DNA from 2 places in the Streptomyces sp. 6N223 genome. Region 1 is predicted to be linked to the other one. Evidence: riboswitches for the same ligand, from Rfam matches in the RefSeq annotation. Region 1 holds a riboswitch; the other holds the start of a gene.

Evidence for each region. A riboswitch is a leader RNA that binds a small molecule or an ion and turns the genes downstream of it on or off. The one in region 1 is predicted to bind cobalamin.
Region 2: linked by a shared signal. The riboswitch ahead of metE (5-methyltetrahydropteroyltriglutamate--homocysteine S-methyltransferase) and the one ahead of ACTWQH_RS18025 (ribonucleoside-diphosphate reductase subunit alpha) in region 1 are both predicted to bind cobalamin.

The regions. Positions count from the first base shown of each region.
Region 1 is NZ_JBQQCA010000027.1:14,688-24,717, reverse strand. Features, by position in the region: gene ACTWQH_RS18055 (extracellular solute-binding protein) at 1-221, opposite strand, end outside; gene ACTWQH_RS18050 (GntR family transcriptional regulator) at 471-1,268, shown strand; gene ACTWQH_RS18045 (carbon starvation CstA family protein) at 1,385-3,628, shown strand; gene ACTWQH_RS18040 (YbdD/YjiX family protein) at 3,625-3,840, shown strand; gene ACTWQH_RS18035 (DUF2079 domain-containing protein) at 4,040-5,479, shown strand; gene ACTWQH_RS18030 (GNAT family N-acetyltransferase) at 5,533-6,063, shown strand; adenosylcobalamin-variant (AdoCbl-variant) riboswitch at 6,100-6,207, shown strand; gene ACTWQH_RS18025 (ribonucleoside-diphosphate reductase subunit alpha) at 6,339-8,756, shown strand; gene ACTWQH_RS18020 (ribonucleotide-diphosphate reductase subunit beta) at 8,756-9,796, shown strand; gene ACTWQH_RS18015 (hypothetical protein) at 9,807-10,030, shown strand, end outside.
Region 2 is NZ_JBQQCA010000001.1:70,458-80,487, reverse strand. Features, by position in the region: gene ACTWQH_RS00295 (helix-turn-helix domain-containing protein) at 1-617, opposite strand, end outside; gene ACTWQH_RS00290 (lytic polysaccharide monooxygenase auxiliary activity family 9 protein) at 737-1,441, opposite strand; gene ACTWQH_RS00285 (helix-turn-helix domain-containing protein) at 1,588-2,514, opposite strand; gene ACTWQH_RS00280 (DUF397 domain-containing protein) at 2,631-2,885, opposite strand; gene ACTWQH_RS00275 (ATP-binding protein) at 3,111-3,902, shown strand; gene ACTWQH_RS00270 (lysylphosphatidylglycerol synthase transmembrane domain-containing protein) at 4,195-5,157, shown strand; gene ACTWQH_RS00265 (alkaline phosphatase D family protein) at 5,197-6,789, opposite strand; cobalamin riboswitch at 6,925-7,162, shown strand; gene metE (5-methyltetrahydropteroyltriglutamate--homocysteine S-methyltransferase) at 7,305-9,656, shown strand.

The DNA of each region.
Region 1 (10,030 bases):
TGGATCTCGACGGTGACCTCGACGCCGTGCTCGCGCTCGAACGCCTCGTTCAGCTCGGCGACCCAGCTCTCGGGGGCGGAGCCGTCCATCAGCCAGACGGTGAGGGAGCCGTCGTCGCCGCCCCCGCCGGTGGCGCCGGTGCCGTCGTCGCCGCAGGCCGTGGCCGTCGCCGCCAAGGCCGCCATGGCGAGGGCGGTCCTCCCGAACCGTGTGCGCTTCACAACACCTCCTCGGCGCCCGCTTCCGGCGCCTATGGTGGGAAAACAAGAGGTTTAGACCAGTTGGCCAGGGAGCCTGGACTAGACCATTGGGCGTGTCAAGGCTCCACGAGCGGCGGGAGACGTCCGTTACCGGACCGACATCTGCCCGGGGGCGGCGTGCCCGAGTGGCACGTGCCACGATGTGAGCTGCGCTGTTCTTCAGGAGCCGTTGACGGCACACCACAGAGACGACCAGCAGGGAGGGGCGCCATGGCGAGGGACGGGGCCACGCCCGCCGGCGTCACCGGACCGTCGGGCCCGTCGGCTGACGGCACCGAACGCGCCCGCACCGCACGCGTTCCGAAGTACTACCGCCTCAAGCGGCACCTCCAGCAGATGACGGAGACCATGCCGCCGGGCACGCCGGTGCCGCCCGAGCGCTCGCTGGCCACCGAGTTCGACACCTCCCGGACCACCGTGCGCCAGGCCCTCCAGGAGCTCGTCGTCGAGGGACGGCTCGAACGCATCCAGGGCAAGGGCACCTTCGTCGCCAAGCCCAAGGTCTCCCAGGCCCTGCAACTGACCTCCTACACCGAGGACATGCGCGCCCAGGGCCTCGAACCCGCCTCCCAGCTCCTGGAGATCGGCTACATCACCGCCAACGAGCGGCTCGCCCAGATCCTGGACCTCAGGCCCGGCGGGCGCGTGCTGCGCATCGAGCGGCTGCGGCTGGCCAACGGCGAGCCGATGGCGATAGAGACCACCCACCTGTCCCAGGAGCGGTTCCCGGCGCTGCGCCGCAGCCTGGTCCGCTACACCTCGCTGTACGAGGCGCTCGCCGAGGTCTACGACGTGCACCTCGCCCGCGCCGAGGAGACCATCGAGACCGCCCTGGCCAGCCCGCGCGAGGCCGGGCTGCTCGGCACCGACGTCGGCCTGCCGATGCTGATGCTCTCCCGCCACTCCCGCGACACCGAGGGCGAGCCGGTGGAGTGGGTCCGCTCCGTCTACCGGGGCGACCGGTACAAGTTTGTCGCCAACCTGGAGCGACCTCGCCCCTCCAGCTAGCGGATCCGTGAGGGAAAGATCCCCCAGCGTCTAGCCAGCGGCGCCCCGGGTGTCCTACATTCCGCGTCTGTCAGGGGCTAGGGACCAGGCAGGACGGGCAGGGAGGACGGGACCCCATGGCGGGACAACGAAGTCAAGTGCGGGAGCCGGGAGCACCCGGGGCGCTGGGCGGGCTCAGCCCCCGCTCCGTCGCCGTCTGGACCGCCGTGGCGCTGGTCGGCGCGATCGGCTGGGCCGTGCTCGCGCTGGCCCGCGGCGAGGACGTCTCCGCCGCCTGGATGCTGGCCGCGGCGCTCGGCTCGTACGCCATCGCGTACCGCTTCTACTCACGCTTCATCGCCACCCGCGTGCTGCGGGCCGACCACACCCGCGCCACGCCCGCCGAGCGGCTCAACGACGAGCTGGACTACCACCCCACCGACCGCCGGGTGCTGCTCGGCCACCACTTCGCCGGCATATCCGGAGCCGGGCCGCTGGTCGGGCCGGTGCTGGCGGCGCAGATGGGCTACCTGCCCGGCACCATATGGATCGTCGCGGGCGTGATCTTCGCCGGCGCGGTCCAGGACATGGTGGTGCTGTTCTTCTCCACGCGACGCGACGGCAAGTCCCTCGGCCAGATCGCCCGCGAGGAGATCGGCCCGGTCGGCGGCATCGCCGCCATCGTCGCCGTCTTCGTCATCATGATCATCCTCCTGGGCGTGCTGGCCCTGGTGGTGGTCAACGCCCTCGCCGAGTCCCCCTGGGGCACCTTCTCCGTCGGGCTGACCATCCCCATCGCCCTCTTCATGGGCGTCTACCTGCGCTACCTGCGGCCCGGCCGCGTCGCCGAGGTCACCGTCATCGGCGTCGCGCTGCTCCTGCTCGCCATCGCCTCCGGCCGCTGGGTGGCCAACTCCGGCATGGCCGACGCCTTCACCCTCGACCCCGACACCCTCGTCATCTGCCTGGTGGTCTACGGCTTCGCCGCGTCCGTGGCGCCGGTCTGGCTGCTGCTGGTGCCGCGCGACTACCTGTCGACCTTCATGAAGATCGGCACCATCGCGCTGCTCGCGGTCGCGCTCGTGGTGGTGCTGCCCAGCCTGAAGATGGAGGCGGTCACCGACTTCGCCTCGCGCGGCGACGGCCCCGTCTTCGCCGGCTCGCTCTTCCCGTTCGTCTTCATCACCATCGCGTGCGGCGCCGTCTCCGGCTTCCACTCCCTCATCTCCTCCGGCACCACCCCGAAGATGATCCAGAAGGAGACGCAGGTCCGCGCCATCGGCTACGGCGCCATGCTGATGGAGTCCTCGGTGGCGATCATGGCGATCACCGCGGCCTGCATCCTGGACCCCGGCCTCTACTTCGCGATGAACTCCCCGCCGGCCATGATCGGCGACACCCTCCAGTCGGCCTCCGACACCATCACCTCCTGGGGCTTCACCCTCACCCCGGAACAGCTCGCCCAGGCCGCCGAGTCGGTCGAGGAGGAGTCGCTGCTGTCCCGCACCGGCGGTGCCCCCACACTGGCCCTCGGCCTGGCGGGCATCCTCGCCGACTTCGTGGGCGGCGAGAGCATGATGAGCTTCTGGTATCACTTCGCGATCATGTTCGAGGCGCTGTTCATCCTCACCGCCGTCGACGCCGGGACCCGCGTGGGCCGCTTCATCCTCCAGGACGGCATCGCCAACGCCCACCCGAAGCTGGAACGCTTCCGCTCCACCGCCTGGCTGCCCGGCGTATGGCTCACCAGCGCCATCGTCGTCGGCATGTGGGGCTACCTGCTGTGGGTCGGCGTCAACGACCCGCTGGGCGGCATCAACACGCTCTTCCCGATCTTCGGCATCTCCAACCAGCTCCTCGCCGTCGTCGCGCTGGCCGTCAGCACGACGGTGCTGATCCGGTCCGGGCGGCTGAGGTACGCCTGGGTCACGGCCCTGCCCATGGTGTGGGTGGGCATGGTCACCCTCACCGCCAGCTGGCAGAAGGTCTTCTCCGGCGACCCGCGCGTCGGGTTCCTCAGCCAGTACGACGTGTACCAGGACGGCATCGACGCCGGCGAGGTGCTGCCGCCCGCCCAGGACATGGACGACATGCACACCATCGCCAACAACTCGATGGTGGACGCGGTCCTCTCCGCCGGGCTCGCCCTGCTGGTCGTGGTCATCGTCGCCGACTCGCTGCGGGCCTGCGTCAAGGCCATCCGCAACCCGGAGTCCGTGAAGCTGGCGGAGACCCCGCACCAGGAGTCGCGGCTGGTCGCCCCGGCCGGGCTCATCCCGACCAAGGAGGAACGCGCCGAACTCACCGCCGCCGGCGTCGGCCCCGGCGGCGGGATTCCTCAGGCCGGGCGAGAGACCGAACGAGAGGAGGTCCGCGAATGACAGGGCAGACGACCGAGCGGCAGGGCCTGGCCCGGCGGCTGTGGTGGTACGTCCGCGAGTTCACCGGCGAGACGGCGTACGAGCGGTACGCCGAGCGGCTGCGCCGCGAGCATCCGGGCTGCCCGGTGCCCACGCGGCGCGAGTTCGAACGCCGCCGCATGGAGGAGACCTACGGCGACCCGAACCGCATGCACTACCGGGGCTGCTGCTAGGCCCTGCCCACCCGGCCCCTCGGGGCGCCGCCCCGCCCCGGCCGGGGGTCCGTCCCCGGGCTCCCGGCCGCCCGCACCCCGGCACCGGGTGGGCGGGAGAACCGGGGCGGAGCCCCCCGCTCGCTGCACCCCGGGAACCGGAGGCGGTGACGGCATGGTCTTAACTGGTGACCGCCCCACCCCCGACCCGGGCGCTTCCATGACCTCCACCCATGCCACCGACGTCCCCGGCGACATAGCCCCCGCGCCCACCCGGGCACGCGACGCGGCCGCCACCGGGCAACGCCGGGCGCGCCGCGAGCCGTACCTGCTGGCCGCCGCGTTCTTCGTGCTCTACGCGGTCCTGTCGATCACCCGCTACTTCCGGGACGGCGCCCGCTCCTGGGACCTCGGCATCTTCGAGCAGGTCGTCCGCTCCTACGCCCACCTCGAAGCGCCCGTCGCCGACCTCAAGGGGCCCGGCTTCGCCATCCTCGGCGACCACTTCAGCCCCGTCACCGCGCTGCTCGCCCCCTTCTACCGGGTCTTCCCCAGCCCTCTGACGCTGCTGATCGCGCAGGCCGCGCTCTTCGCCCTCGCCGTCGTCCCCGTCACCCGGGGCGCCACCGCGCTGCTCGGGCGGGGCGCGGGCGCCGCGATCGGCGTGGCGTACGGCCTGTCCTGGGGCGTGCAGCGGGCCGTCGACTTCGACTTCCACGAGATCTGCTTCGCCGTGCCGCTGATCGCCTTCGCCCTGGAGGCGGTGGTGCGGCAGCGCTGGCGGGCCGCGCTGTGCTGGGCGCTGCCCCTGCTGCTGGTCAAGGAGGACCTGGGGCTGACGGCGGCGGCGATCGCCGTGATCGTCGCCGTCCGCGCCCGGCGGTGCGGCCAGGCGCGCGTCGTGCCGGTGGCGCTGGGCGTCGCCTGCGCGTGCGCCGTGACCTGCGCCATCACCCTCGGCCTGGTGATACCGGCGTTCAACAGCGGCGGCGAGTACGACTACTGGACCAAGCTGGGGGAGGGCGGCGGCCCGGCGGACGCCGTCTTCTCCGGCGCCGAGGAGAAGGTCCGCACGCTGCTGTGGGTGGTGGTGCCGACCACCGGGCTGCTGGCGCTGCGCTCCCCGCTGCTGATCGCCCTGCTGCCCACCCTCGCCTGGCGTTTCGTCTCCGCCGAGCCCCACTACTGGGGCACCGACTGGCACTACAGCGCCGTACTGATGCCGGTGACGGCGCTGGCGCTCGCCGACGCCGTCGCCCTCACGCGCGCCTCGCACCGGGCCTGGCTGCGCCGCTACGCCCACCACCTGCCGGCGTGCGCGCTCGCGGCGGCGCTGGCGCTGAGCACGACGCTGCCGGTGGCGGCGCTCACGCGCACCGACAGCTACCGGGCCGGGACGGAGGAGGCCGCCGGGGTGCTGGACCGCATCCCCGACGATGCCGAGGTGGCGGCCAACATCCGGCCCATCTCGCACCTCACCGGGCGCTGCCGCGTCTTCTGGATCGGCAACACCTACGGGCCGGCGCCCGGCTACATCGCCTACTACGACCCGCTGCGCAGCGCGGAGAGCCTCCTCGCGTACGCCGACTCGCTGCGGCCGGGCGTCCGTTACGAAGTGCTCGCCGAGGACGGCGGCTACTGGGTGCTGCGCGCCACCTGACCCGCGCCGGATTATCGGACGCCATTGTCAGACCCTCCCGTCACACTGGCGGCATGGACATCGTGATCAGGCGGGCGCGGGAGGCGGAGCTGGCGGCGGTCGGGGAGCTGACCGCGTCGGCGTATCTGTCGGACGGGATGCTCACCTTCGGCGAGGAGGACCCGTATCTGGCGGTGCTGCGCGACGCGCGGCGGCGGGCCGAGCACGCCGAGGTGCTGGTGGCCGCCTCGCCCGACGGCGAGCTCCTCGGCAGCGTGACGTACGTCGGGGACGGCGGGGTTTTCGCGGAGGTCTCCCGGCCGGGGGAGGCGGAGTTCCGGATGCTGGCGGTCTCGCCCGCCGCGCGCGGCCGGGGTGCCGGTGAGGCCCTGGCGCGCGAGTGCGTGCGGCGGGCACGCCGCGCCGGGAAGAAGCGCGTCGTCATTTCCAGTCAGTCGCAAATGCACACGGCGCACCGGATCTACACCCGCCTCGGCTTCGTTCGAACCCCGGAGCGCGACTGGAAGCCGGTGCCGGACCTGGAGCCGCTTCACGTGTTCGCACTTGAGTTGCCCGACCCCAAGCGAGGCGACCACAACATATAGGGGCTCTCGACTTTCACGACACAAGATGTATGCTCGTCCTCGCTGTCATGCAGGGGAATCCGGTGCGAGTCCGGAACTGTCCCGCAACGGTGTGTGATGAGCCGAGATGTGTCGGCTCGCGCGAGTCCGAGTGCCTGCCGACGGCGTTTCGCACACGTCCGGGCCTCGTGGGCTGGGCCGGCGGACGCGGCGCGGTGTGCCCTTTGCCCGAGGGATACGTATGTCCGCGCGCGACCGTCATGCCCCCTGCCCCCGATCTGAGGGAGAGCTACGCCATGACCACCGCACCCGTCGTCGCACCGCCCGCGCCGACCGCGCCGACGGCACCGACGGCACCGACGGCACCGACCGAGGACGGGGCCGGCCCGGCCGTGGCCGCGCTGCGGCGCGCGCTCCGCGGGGCGGCGGCCGGCCTGCGCGCCACCGACCCGGGCGCGATCGAGGCGGCGGCGCTGCGGGGGCGTCACGCGGGATCCGACGAGGCCGAGTTGCGCGAGCTGGCCATCGAGGCGGCGGCCGGGCTCATCGGTGAGGACCCGGAGTACTCCAAGCTCGCCGCCCGGCTGCTCACCCTCGCCATCCGCGAGGAGGCCGCGGGCCAGGGCGCGGACTCCTTCACCGCCTCCATCGCCGTGGGCCATCGGGAGGGCCTGATCTCGGACCGCGCCGAGGCGTTCGTGCGGCGGCATGCCGCCGCACTGGACGCGCTCGTCGAGCGGGCCGTCGCCGACGGCGCCGACGACCGCTTCGGGTACTTCGGCCTGCGGACCGTCCACTCGCGGTACCTGCTGCGGCACCCCACCACCCGCCGTGCGATCGAGACGCCGCAGCACTTCCTGCTGCGGGTGGCGTGCGGCCTGGCGGAGGACGACTCCGAGCGGGCGCTGGCGGAGGTGGCCGAGCTGTACCGGCTCACCAGCACGCTGGCGTACCTGCCCTCCTCCCCCACGCTGTTCAACTCCGGCACCCGCCACCCGCAGATGTCGTCCTGCTACCTGCTGGACTCCCCCAGGGACGAGCTGGACTCGATCTACGAGCGGTACCACCAGGTCGCGCGGCTGTCGAAGCACGCCGGCGGCATCGGCATCGCGTACTCGCGCATCCGCGCCCGGGGCTCGCTGATCCGCGGCACCAACGGGCAGTCGAACGGGATCGTGCCGTTCCTGCGGACGCTGGACGCCTCGGTCGCGGCGGTCAACCAGGGCGGCCGGCGCAAGGGCGCGGCCTGCGTCTACCTGGAGACGTGGCACGCGGACATCGAGGAGTTTCTCGAACTGCGGGACAACACCGGCGAGGACGCCCGGCGCACCCACAACCTCAACCTCGCGCACTGGATTCCGGACGAGTTCATGCGCCGGGTCGAGACCGACGCCGACTGGTCGCTGTTCTCCCCCGTGGACGTGCCGGAGCTCGTGGACCTGTGGGGCGAGGAGTTCGACGCGGCCTACCGGCGGGCGGAGGCCGAGGGGCGGGCGGTGAGGACCGTGCCCGCGCGCCAGCTCTACGCCCGGATGATGCGCACCCTCGCGCAGACCGGCAACGGCTGGATGACCTTCAAGGACACCGCCAACCGCACCGCCAACCAGACGGCGCGGCCCGGCACGGTCGTGCACTCCTCGAACCTGTGCACCGAGATCCTCGAGGTCAGCGACGACGGCGAGACGGCCGTGTGCAACCTGGGTTCGGTCAACCTCGGCGGGCACCTGGGCGCGGACGGCGCGATGGACTGGGAGCGGCTGGACGCCACCGTCCGCACCGCCGTCACCTTCCTCGACCGCGTCGTGGACATCAACTACTACCCCACCCCGCAGGCCGCCGCCTCCAACTCCCGCTGGCGGCCGGTGGGCCTGGGCGTGATGGGCCTGCAGGACGTGTTCTTCCGGCTGCGGCTGCCGTTCGACTCGGACGAGGCGCGGGAGCTGTCCACGCGGATCGCCGAGCGGATCATGCTCGCGGCGTACGAGACCTCGGCGGACCTGGCCGAGCGGCACGGGCCGCACCCGGGGTGGCTGGCCACCCGCACCGCCCAGGGCGTGCTCCACCCCGACCACTACGCCGGCGCCCTCGCGGCCTCCCCGTGGCCGGAGCGGTGGCAGGCGCTGCGCGAGCGGGTCGCCCGCTCCGGGATGCGCAACGCGCTGCTGCTGGCCATCGCCCCGACCGCCACCATCGCCTCCATCGCCGGGGTGTACGAGTGCATCGAGCCGCAGGTGTCCAACCTCTTCAAGCGCGAGACGCTCAGCGGCGAGTTCCTCCAGGTCAACACCTACCTGGTGGCGGAGCTGAAGCGGCTGGGCGTGTGGCACGAGGCGACCCGCGAGGCGCTGCGCGAGGCGAACGGCTCGGTCGCCGCCCTGCCCGGCCTGCCGCGCGAGGTGCGCGAGCTGTACCGCACGGCGTGGGAGCTGCCGCAGCGGGCGCTGATCGACATGGCGGCGGCCCGCACCCCGTTCCTCGACCAGAGCCAGTCGCTGAACCTGTTCCTGGCGGCGCCCACCATCGGGAAGCTCAGCTCGATGTACGCCTACGCCTGGAAGCGCGGCCTGAAGACCACGTACTACCTGCGCTCCCGCCCCGCGACGCGGATCGCCCAGTCGGCGCGCGCCGCCGCCCCGGCCACCGCCTCCGTCCCCGACCAGGCGGCCGAGGCCTGCTCCCTGGAGAACCCCGAGACCTGCGAGGCGTGCCAGTAATGACCACCACGACACCGACGACCCCCACGACGCCCGCGGCGAAGCACCTGCTGGACCCGGGCTTCGAGCTGACGCTGCGTCCCATGCGCTACCCGGGCTTCTACGAGCGGTACCGGGACGCCATCAAGAACACCTGGACCGTGGAGGAGGTCGACCTCCACTCGGACGTGGCGGACCTGGCGAAGCTCTCGCCGGGCGAGCAGCACCTGATCGGGCGGCTGGTCGCGTTCTTCGCCACCGGCGACTCGATCGTCGCCAACAACCTGGTGCTGACGCTCTACAGGCACATCAACTCCCCCGAGGCCCGGCTGTATCTCTCCCGGCAGCTCTTCGAGGAGGCGGTGCACGTCCAGTTCTATCTGACGCTGCTGGACACCTACCTGCCGGACCCGGACGAGCGGGCCGAGGCGTTCGCCGCGGTCGAGAAGATCCCCTCCATCCGCGAGAAGGCCCAGTTCTGCTTCCGGTGGATGGACTCGGTGGAGGACATCGGGCGCCTGGAGACGAGGGCGGACCGGCGGCGCTTCCTGCTCAACCTGATCTGCTTCGCCGCCTGCATCGAGGGCCTGTTCTTCTACGGCGCCTTCGCCTACGTCTACTGGTTCCGCTCGCGCGGCCTGCTGCACGGCCTGGCCACCGGCACCAACTGGGTGTTCCGCGACGAGAGCTGCCACATGGACTTCGCCTTCCACGTGGTGGACACGGTGCGGGAGGAGGAGCCGGACCTCTTCGACGAGGAGATGAGCCGTCAGGTCACCGAGATGCTCCGGGAGGCGGTCGAGGCGGAGCTGCAGTTCGCCCGCGACCTGTGCGGCGACGGCCTGCCCGGCATGAACACCGAGTCGATGCGGGCGTACCTGGAGTGCGTCGCCGACCAGCGCCTGGCCCGTCTCGGCATGCCGCCGGTCTACGGCTCGGCGAACCCCTTCTCCTTCATGGAGTTGCAGAACGTCCAGGAGCTGACGAACTTCTTCGAGCGCCGCGCCTCGGCCTACCAGGTCGCGGTCGAGGGGAGCGTCTCCTTCGACGACGAGTTCTAGACTCCGTGGCATGAGTCCGTTCCGCCGTGACCGCGCACGCGGAAACGCCCGGGACCACCTCCCCGACGAGCTTCACGCCCAACTCGTCGCCGAGGGCCTGCTGATGCTGGAGGAGCGCCTGCGAGGATCCATCACCTACCGGCGCTACCGCGAGGCGGGCAGCAACGAATGGGTCCGCTACCGCAGGAACCCGATCAGGGGTGCGATAGCGGTGAGTTCGCGGCGGTTCCTGGT
Region 2 (10,030 bases), on a different contig from region 1:
CCGCCGGGCGGCACCGGCGGCAGCGGATACGCGGCCACCTCCTCGTACAGCTCCCGCAGTGCGCCCGAGCGCGGCAGCGCGAGCTGGCGCCGCATCCGGTCCAGCAGATGCTCGCGCCACTCGCGGAAGTTGAGGATGCGGGGCGCCAGCCCCTCGGGGTGGAGCGCGATCCTCATGGCGTTCATCGGCGGCTGGAGCAGCCAGGGCCGGACGCCGTCGAGCAGCATGGCGATGCCCCGGTTGGCCACCAGCACCCGGAAGCCGCCGTCCACCACCACCGCCGGGTAGGGCTCGTAGCCGGTGAGCAGCCGCTCCAGGCTCTGCCGCACCACGGCCAGCCCGGGGGCGTCGAGCGGCGTCTCGGGGTAGCGGGGGGCGTAGCCGGCCGCGACCAGCAGGGCGTTGCGTTCGCGCACGGGCACGTCCAGGTGCTCGGCCAGCCGCAGCACCATCTCCTCGCTCGGCCGGGACTTGCCGGTCTCGACGTAGCTGATGTGCCGGGACGAGGAGTCGGCGCGCAACGCCAGCTCGAGCTGGCTGATGCCGGCGCGGCGCCGCCACTCCCGCAGCAGCGGGCCGACGCCGTGGCCGGTCGCCCGGACGGTGGCTGGTGTCATGCCCGGAGGCTACCGCCGGAACGCCGCGCGCCCCGCCCGCGCCCGCGCGGGCACCCACACGTCCGGCCGCCCCCCATGGGGGCGGGGGCGGCCGGACGTGTGGCGGTGGAGGCGAAGCGTCAGCCGAAGTTCACGTCCGCGCACCAGTAGTAGACCTGGTCGGCGTGGCCGGCCTCCCAGATCGTGTACACGATGTGGTGTCCGGTGCGTCCGGGCGCGCTGACGTCCAGGGCGTAGTTGTAGCCGCCCTCGGGGTTCGCGGTGCCCGAGCCGGGCGCGTAGGCGTCGGTCTCCTTGACCAGCTCCAGGTCGTCCCAGGTCAGGCGCTGCGTCTTCGGGTCGAAGCCCTGCTTGGTCACGTAGACCATGAAGTACTTCGCTCCGTGGTCCGCCTGGTCCCAGACGTCGACCGAGAAGCTGCCGCTGTTGGCGATGTCGGTGGTGGTCCAGTTCCCCGGGGTGTCGAGGGCGTCGTACGTGCCGTCGCCGGTGTTCCCGGCGCTGCACAGGCTGCCGTCGGGGACGGCGTCCTGGTGGTTGCCCTGCACGTTCTCCCGGTAGAGGCCGTTCCAGTTCCACATGGCGCTGGTGTTGGCCTGCCAGGCCTGCCAGCACATGGGGTCCTCGGTCTCCATATCGGGGTTCTGGAAGTCATCGCCCCACCGGTACCAGCAGCCGTAGTTCCGCGACATGGGGTCGACGGTCGAGCCGTGGGCGCTGGCGGTGTCGCCCGCCCACGGGATGAGGAGGAGCAACGACGCCGTCGCGGCCGCCATGGCCCTGAGCAGCCACGCCCTTCGCTCGCGGGTTCCTTTCATGCTCATGACACCTTGCATGCGTCCTCCATGCGTGCGGCTCGGTGGTTGGGAGCGCTCCCAGACTAGGGGGCGGCCCGTCGAACAGCCAGTCGAAGAACGCGCGAAGGTGTGCCGACGAAGGGGAGCTTCGTGAAGACGAGCTCACCCTGTCGTCACAGCGAGCGCTTGAGCCCGTCGAGAAAGCGCAGCCCGTCGAGGAACTCGGCCGTCTTGCCGTGGGGCTCGGCGGTGGCGCACAGGCTGTCCATGACCGCCATGTAGTCCTCGACGTCCTCGCGCTTGTCCATGTAGAGCGCGCTGTTGAGCTGCTCCAGGTAGACGATGTCGGGCAGGTCCGGCTCCCTGAACCGCAGGATGGTGACCGGGCCCGCCGCAGCGAGCCCGCCGAGGCGGAAGGGGGCGATCTGGAGGGTGATGTTGGGCCGCTCGGCCAGCTCGCGCAGTCGGCGGATCTGCTCCCGCATCGCCTCGGCCCCGCCGAGCGGACGGCGCAGCGCCGCCTCGTCGACCACCGCCCACAGCTTGGGCGCCTCGGGACGCAGCAGCAGCTTCTGCCGCTCCAGGCGCAGCTCGACGCGGCGTTCGACCTGCCGGTGGGAGGCGTGGGGGTGGCCCAGGCGGATGCAGGCGCGGGCGTAGTCCGCGGTCTGGAGCAGGCCGGGGATGAACTGCACCTCGTAGGTGCGGATCACCGAGGCGGCCTCCTCGAGGCCGATCAGCGTCTCGAACCAACTCGGCAGCACGTCGCTGTACTTCTGCCACCAGCCGGGGGTGCTGGCCTGCCGGGCGAGCGTGAGGAACTGGTCGCGCTGCTCCTCGTCGACCACGCCGTAGAGCGTGAGGAGGTCCGCGATGTCCCGCCCCTTGGCGCCCACCCGGCCGAGCTCCAGGCGGCTGATCTTGGCGTGCGAGCCGCGAATGGCGTCGCCGGCCGCCTCCCGGCTGATGCCGGCCCTCTCGCGCAGCCGGCGCAGGTGGGTGCCGAGCACGATCCGCAGCACGGTGGGCCCGCCCCGCGGGTGGGACAGGATGTCCGTCACCGACGAGACGCGGCCTGGCTGAGGCTGAGCTGACGCCATGAGGTCCCCTGAGTGGTGGAATATGCGCCCCAGTGTTCCACTGTCGGGACGCGGCGTACAGCCGCCCTCACCGGTGGCTCCCTGCCGCTCGGGCGGATCGGCGGGCGGCGGACCGGTCAGCCTGCCGCCGCCTCCGGGCCGACGAGGTCGTCGAAGTCGCCGTCCTTGGCCCCCTGTATGAAGGCGGTCATCTCCGCACGGGTGTAGATGAGCGCGGGCCCCTCCGGGTCGCGGGAGTTGCGCACGGCTACCTCGCCGCCGGGCAGCCCGGCGAGCTCAACGCAGTTTCCGTTGGGGTTGCTTCGTGCGCTCTTGCGCCAGACCGCACCGTCGATGCTGGTCGCCGGGAGGCCGTTGGTGAACCGCGGCATGTGCTCTCCTCTGTTGCGTGCTTCGGGTCTCCCGCCCCGTCGTCGCCGGGACGGCTACTGACCGAATACTGCCCTGGATTGACGCGTTCTTGCATCTGTTCATGCATCGGTTCTTGCATCTGTTCGTTCAGATGTACTTGCAGGGATACGCTGGGTTCCACCAGGATGGACCCGGTGGAGTGGTGCCGTGGGCAGGGTCGGGTCACAAGCGCTGCGGAGGTCGTGATGACAGCTCACCCGGCGTGGTGGACAGGCGAGAAGACCGCCGACGGCGTGCTGGGCGGCCGGCGGACAGCGGCCCTGGCCCCACTGCCCCCCTCGGGCCGGCTCCCCTTCGCCGCCCTGGCGCGGCAGCCGTCCGCCGAGCCGCGCGAGGACCGGCAGGCCCCCGACTCCGGTGACGACCCGGGCGCGGACGCCGCGGGATTCGTGACCTTCCCCCTGGCCAACGCCCCCGAGTCGCCCGGCGCCGCGCGCGGCCTCACCCGCACGACGCTGCACGGCTGGGGTCTTCATGAGCTGGCCGACGACGCCTCGGTGGTCGTCTCGGAGCTGGTGACCAACGCCCTGCGGTACGGCGTTCCCCCCGAGGGACAGCGCCGCCCGCTGCCGCCCGCCACCACCGAGCAACCGTTTCTGTTGAGCCTGGTCCACTACGGCGGGTCCGTGCTCTGCGCGGTCTTCGATCCGGGGGCCGAGGTCCCGGTGGTGCGGGAGCCGGACTTCCTCCGCGAGTCGGGGCGCGGCCTGCACGTGCTGCAGTCGCTCTCCGAGAGCTGGGGGTGGACCACGCCCGACCGGCACGGCAAGGCGGTCTGGGCGCTGCTGCAGTCGGGGCGGGAGACGGAGTCGGGGCAGGAGCCGGTCGCCGGCTCGCCGCTCGGGCCGGCCGACGCCGAGTGGGAGCCGCTGACCCGGCTGCTGCTCCTGCTGGAGCTGCTGAGCGGCCCGTCGTGGCTGAAGGCCCTGGGCGCCTCGGCCCGGGGCCCGCTCGGCGGCGGCGAGCACGCGGACTGAGGCGCACGCGGGGCGAAGCGGGCGAATCGTTCTTCCGCTCTGGCCCGCCGGGCCGCCGGCGCTACCCGGGCATGGCGGTCCCGTGCGGTCCAGTGCGGTCCCGTGGTTATCCTCTTCTCTTGTTTCCAAACGACGCCAGCGCCGACGCCGTGAAGGCGTAGCGGCACCGCCCGGATACGCGGCGGCCACCGGGCGGCTTCTGGCCGGTCGGCAGGCGGACGCCGCGACGTCGCGTGACCGGGACATGCTCTGGCGAGCACATCGAGCCACCGGATGGGGAGAAGACCAGACGATGCCGCGGCAAGAGACCACCAGCGTGCTGCGGCGGCTCCCGTGGCGGGGGATCCTCACGCTGCTGCCGCTGGCCGGCGTCGCCTGGTGGGTGGTGGCCAACCGGTCGGTGATCGGCGAGGGTCTCCGGCAGGCCCTCGCCGCCGACGGGACCTGGCTGCTGGCGGCGGTCGGCTGCACCGCGCTGGGCTTCGTCGCGGTGTCCTTCGCGCGGCAGGGCACGGTCCTGGAGCGGCTGCCGGCCGGGCGGCTGCTGGTGACGCAGTTCGCCGCCGGGGCCGCCAACCACCTGCTGCCCGCCGGGATAGGCGGCGGCGCGGTCAACATCCGGTTCATGGCCCGCTGCGGCCTGCCGCCCGCCCGCTACTCGGCTGCGCTCGCCCTGTACTTCCTCGCCGAGGGCGTCTCGCGCGTGGCGCTGCTGCTGGCGCTCCTCCTCGCCTTCCCCGAGGCGCTGCGGCTCCAGGCGCTGCTGCCGGACCGGGTCGGGCTGCCGCTGGTGGCGGCGGGCGCGGCGGTGGTGGCCGTCGCGGCGGTGGCCGTGACGCTGGCGATACGCCGGGTGAGGCGGGCGATACGCACCTTCCTCGGCACGGCGTTGCGGGACGTCCGCGCCGTGCACGCGCGGCCCTCGCGGGTGCTGGCGCTGTGGGGCGGCTCACTGGCGTTTCCCGCGCTCCAGGCCGCCGGGCTGGTGGCGGTCGCGCTGTCGCTGGAGCTGGGAGTGCCCGTGGGGCACGTCGTGCTGGCCTACCTGGCCTCCTCGGTGGTGGCCGCCGCGGTCCCCACCCCCGGCGGCTTCGGCTCGGTGGAGGCCTCGCTCGTCGTCGCGCTGGTCGCCACCGGCGCGAACGTGGCGGCGGCCACCGCGACCGTGCTGGCGTACCGGGTCATCACGGTGTGGCTGCCGCTGCTGCCCGGCGCGCTGGTGCTGGGCGCGCTGGTGCGGCGGGGCATCGTCTGACGCCCCGCCGCGCGATTCGCACGGTCCCCGCGCGGGTCCCTACTGGCCCACCAGGCCGGGCTGGAGCGTCTTGGTGAAGAGCACCGCCCCGCCGACCTCCCGCAGCCGGACCGTCATCTCGCCGCCGTCGCCGTCGATCTCGACCTCGCCGTAGAACTGGTAGCCCTCGGCCGGGGAGACGTTGGCGCGCGTCGGCGCCTTGACGAAGACCCGCTCCGGGCCGAAGGTGGCGTCCAGCTCGCTGGCGGGGAAGGCCCCGGCGTTCAGCGGCCCGGTCACGAACTCCCAGAACGGCGCGAAGTCGGTGAACGCCGCCCGCGCCGGGTCGTAGTGCTGCGCGGAGGTGTGGTGCACGTCCGCGGTCAGCCACACCGTGCCGGTGATGCGGCGGTGCTTGACGAAGCGCAGCAGCTCGGCGATCTGCAGCTCGCGGCCGAGCGGCGCGCCGGGGTCGGCGTTGGCGACGGCCTCGAAGTCGGTCTCGCCGTCCGCGACCACCAGACCGAGCGGCATGTCGGCGGCGATGATCTTCCACATCGCCCGCGAGCGCGCCAGGCCGGCCTTGAGCCATTCCAGCTGCTCGCGGCCGAGGATGCCGACGGGGTCGGAGGCCTGGTCGTTGGGGGAGTTGGCGTTGCGGTGGGTGCGCATGTCGAGCACGAAGACGTCGAGCAGCGGGCCGTGGCGCACCACGCGGTGGACGCGGCCGTCGCGCGGCAGCGGGAAGTACTCGGTGAACGCCTGGCGGGCACGGGCGGCCAGCACGTCCGCCGACTGCTCGGTGTAGCGGCTGTCGCCCAGGATCTCGCCCGGGTACCAGTTGTTGGTCACCTCGTGGTCGTCCCACTGCACGATGGAGGGCACCTGGGCGTTGAAGCGGCGCAGGTTCGCGTCGAGCAGGTTGTAGCGGAAGTTGCCCCGGTACTCGGCGAGGGTCTCGGCCACCTTCGCCTTCTCGGCGGTGGTGACGTTGTGCCACACCCGGCCGTCGGGCAGGGTGACGCTGCCGGTGAGCGGCCCGTCGGCGTAGATGGTGTCGCCGCTGAAGAGGAAGAAGTCCGGGTCCAGCAGGCGCATTTCCTCGAAGGCGCGGTAGCCGCCGATGTCCGGGTTGATGCCCCAGCCCTGCCCGGCGAGGTCGCCGGACCACACCAGGCGCACGCCGTCGCCGCGCCGGGCGGGGGCGGTGCGGAAGGTGCCGGTCACCGGCTCGCCGGTGCGGCGGGGGTCGTCGGGGTCGGCCAGCAGCACCCGGTAGTGGATCTGCTCCCCGGGCGGCAGCCCGAAGAGCGGTGTCGTGCCGGTGAGGTCGCTGCCGGGGGTGAGCAGCGGGCCGGGGAAGCGGCGCGTGGTGCGGAACGACTCGGTGGCCGAGGTCTCCACGATCATGCGGGCGGGGCGGTCGGAGCGTACCCACACCAGCCCGGAGGAGGCGGTGACGTCCCCGGCCTGCACGCCCCAGCGGGCCTGCGGGCGCCCGGAGAGCGCCAGCGCGGGGGCGGCGCCCGTCAGCGCGGGCAGCGCCGGCAGCGTCAGCCCCGCCGAGGCGAGGACGCCGCCGCGCAGCAGGGACCGCCGCCGCACGGGGCCCGGTTTCCCTCCGGGTCCTCCTGATCCGCTCGCCGTCGCCATCGCGTACCTCCTTGGCTGGATATGCTCGAACTGTGGAACGGGCCGCAGCATGGCCCGTCAACCGGAACGCCCGGCAAACGGGGAGCCAACGTTGCCGCCCGGCGGCCGGCGGCGGGCGGCGGCGCGCCCGGCGGTAGGCTCGGGTACGCCGATGGTTCGCCCGGCTCCCGCGCCCGCGGGGGGCGGGCGAGGCAACAGGGAACCCGGTGCGAATCCGGGACTGCCCCGCAGCGGTGAGCGGGAACGACCGCCGTCATCAGGCACTGGGCGCGCATGCGCCTGGGAAGCGACGGCCAGTAGGTTCCGCCGGTCCGGCCCGACGGACCGGCGAACGCCCGCGAGTCCGAATACCTGCCGTCGGTGCGCGCGCCGCCGGTGCGCGCCACAAGGTTTCGGGCCTCGCGGGTGGGTCCGTGCGCGCATGCCGCCGCGCCGTTACGCCGTGGCGGCGGCCGTCGCATGCCACCCTCGGTGCTCGGGGCCTTGCAGGTCAGCGAGCTCGCGAGGAGAGAGCTGTGATCGACAACCCCACCCGCCCCACCGACCCCGCCATCGGATCGACCGTCCTCGGCTACCCCCGGATCGGCCCCCGCCGGGAGCTGAAGCGCGCCGTGGAGCGCTACTGGGCCGGCCGCCTGAGCGCCGAGGAGCTCGCCGCGGCGGGCCGCGAGCTGCGCGCGCGGACCTGGACCGAGCTGGCCGGCAGCGGCCTGACCTCGGTGCCCGGCAACACCTTCTCCCTCTACGACCAGGTGCTGGACACCGCCGTCATGGTGGACGCCGTGCCGCCGCGCTTCCGCGCGCTCGGCCTGCCGCCCCTGGACACCTACTTCGCGATGGCGCGCGGCCGGGGGGACCGCGAGGGCCACGAGGACGTCGTGCCGCTGGAGATGACGAAGTGGTTCGACACCAACTACCACTACATCGTCCCGGAGCTGGGCCCCGGCACCGCCTTCGCGCCGGCCGGAGAGGCAGCCGGGGACCAGGACGTCAAGCCGGTGTCCGAGTACCGGGAGGCGGCGGCGCTGGGCGTGGAGACCCGGCCGGTGCTGCTGGGCCCGGTGACGTTCCTGCTGCTGTCCAAGCCCGCGCCCGGAGCGCCCGCAGGCTTCGCGCCCCTGGACCTGCTCGACCCGCTGCTGGAGTGCTACGCCGAGGTGCTGCGGCGGCTGGCCGCGGCCGGCGCCGCGTGGGTGCAACTCGACGAGCCCGCCTTCGCCGCCGACCGGACGGGTGCCGAGCTGGCCGCGCTGCGCCGCGCCTACGAGCGGCTGGCGGCGGCCCCGGACCGTCCCCGCCTGCTCGTGGCCGGGTACTTCGGCGACCTGGGCCCCGCCCTGCCGGTGCTGGCCGACAGCGCCGTGGAGGCGATCGCCGTGGACCTGGTGGCCGGGCCGGAGGCCGCCCGCGAGATCCCCGCGCTGCCGGGCCTGCGACGCAAGACGCTGGTGGCCGGCGTGGTCGACGGCCGCAACGTGTGGCGCGCCGACCTGCCGGCCGCCGCCGCGACCTGCGCCAGCCTGCTGGGCTCCGTCGGCTCGCTGGCGGTGTCCACCTCCTGCTCGCTGCTGCACGTGCCCTACGACCTGGACGCCGAGACCGGCCCCGACCCGCGGCTGCGCGAGCGGCTGGCGTTCGCCCGCCAGAAGGTGGCGGAGGTGGTGCTGCTGGGCGAGGCGCTGCGCGCGCACGACCCGGCGGTCACCGGGCGGCTGGCGGAGGCCGGCGAGGCGGTGCGGCGCGGCCGGGCGTCGGCGCGCCGCGACGACCGGGTCCGGGCGCGGATCGCGGCGCTGCGGCCGCACCACCGGCGGCGCGCCCCGTACGCCGAGCGGGCACGCGCCCAGGACGAGCGGCTGGGGCTGCCGCCGCTGGCGACCACCACCATCGGCTCGTTCCCGCAGACCGACCAGGTGCGCCGGGCCCGGGGCGAGCTGCGCGCGGGGCGGCTGGACGAGGCGGGCTACACGCGGCGGATGCGGGGCGAGATCGAGCGGGTCATCGCGCTTCAGGAACGCCTGGGCCTGGACGTGCTGGTGCACGGCGAGCCGGAGCGCAGCGACATGGTGCAGTACTTCGCCGAGCGCCTGGAGGGCTTCGCCGCCACCGAGCACGGCTGGGTGCAGTCCTACGGCTCGCGGTGCGTGCGCCCGCCGATCCTCCACGGCGACGTGGCGCGCACCGGCCCGATGACGGTGGAGTGGAGCGCGTACGCCCAGTCGCTGACGAGCCGTCCGGTGAAGGGCATGCTGACCGGGCCGGTGACGATACTGGCCTGGTCCTTCGTCCGCGACGACCAGCCGCCGGCCGCCACCGCCGACCAGGTGGCGCTGGCGCTGCGCGACGAGGTGCGCGACCTGGAGGCGGCGGGCATCCGGATCGTGCAGGTGGACGAGCCGGCGCTGCGCGAGCTGCTGCCGCTGCGGGCAGCCGACCGGCCCGGGTACCTGCGGTGGGCGCTCGACGCCTTCCGGCTGGCGACCGCGGGAGCGGCCGACGCCACGCAGATCCACACCCACATGTGCTACGCGGAGTTCGGCGACGTGATCGCGGCGATCGACGGCCTGGACGCCGACGTGACGACGATCGAGGCGGCCCGCTCCCGCATGGCGGTGCTGGGCGACCTGCGCGCCGCCGGCTTCGGGCGCGGCGTGGGGCCGGGCGTGTACGACATCCACTCGCCCCGCGTGCCCAGCGAGGACGAGGTGGCCGAGGCGCTGGCGGCGGCGGTGCGGACCGTGCCGGCCGAGCGGCTGTGGGTCAACCCGGACTGCGGCCTGAAGACGCGCGGCTACGAGGAGGTGGAGCCGGCGCTGCGCCACATGGTGGCGGCGGCGCGGCGGGCGCGGGTGGCCGCCCGCGGCTGAGCCCCGCGCAATTCGTCCCATCCGGCGCCGGGCGCACGATCCGGCGCCGGATTCGTCTCGGTGTGGTCTCGCCATTCGGCGGCGGGTCGTCGGATTATGACGGACGGGCGTAATAGCCGTCAGAGCCCGTCTGGCGTCGCTCCGGCGACATCTTCCCCCCTCACGGGATAACGGCCTCTGAACCGGTGGCGCGACACCCGATCGCGGGTGTGGAGGTAAGAGGAACATAGATGGGAGGTCGCGCGATGATGTGGTGGCTCGTCGCCACAATCGGCGTGAATCCCCCGGCAATTGGCGCCTCAGACGCCAGTTCGGGCCTGTGATCTCTCCCACAGTGAGGGCCTGGGGGGCAAATCCGGAGTTTCGCTTTCATG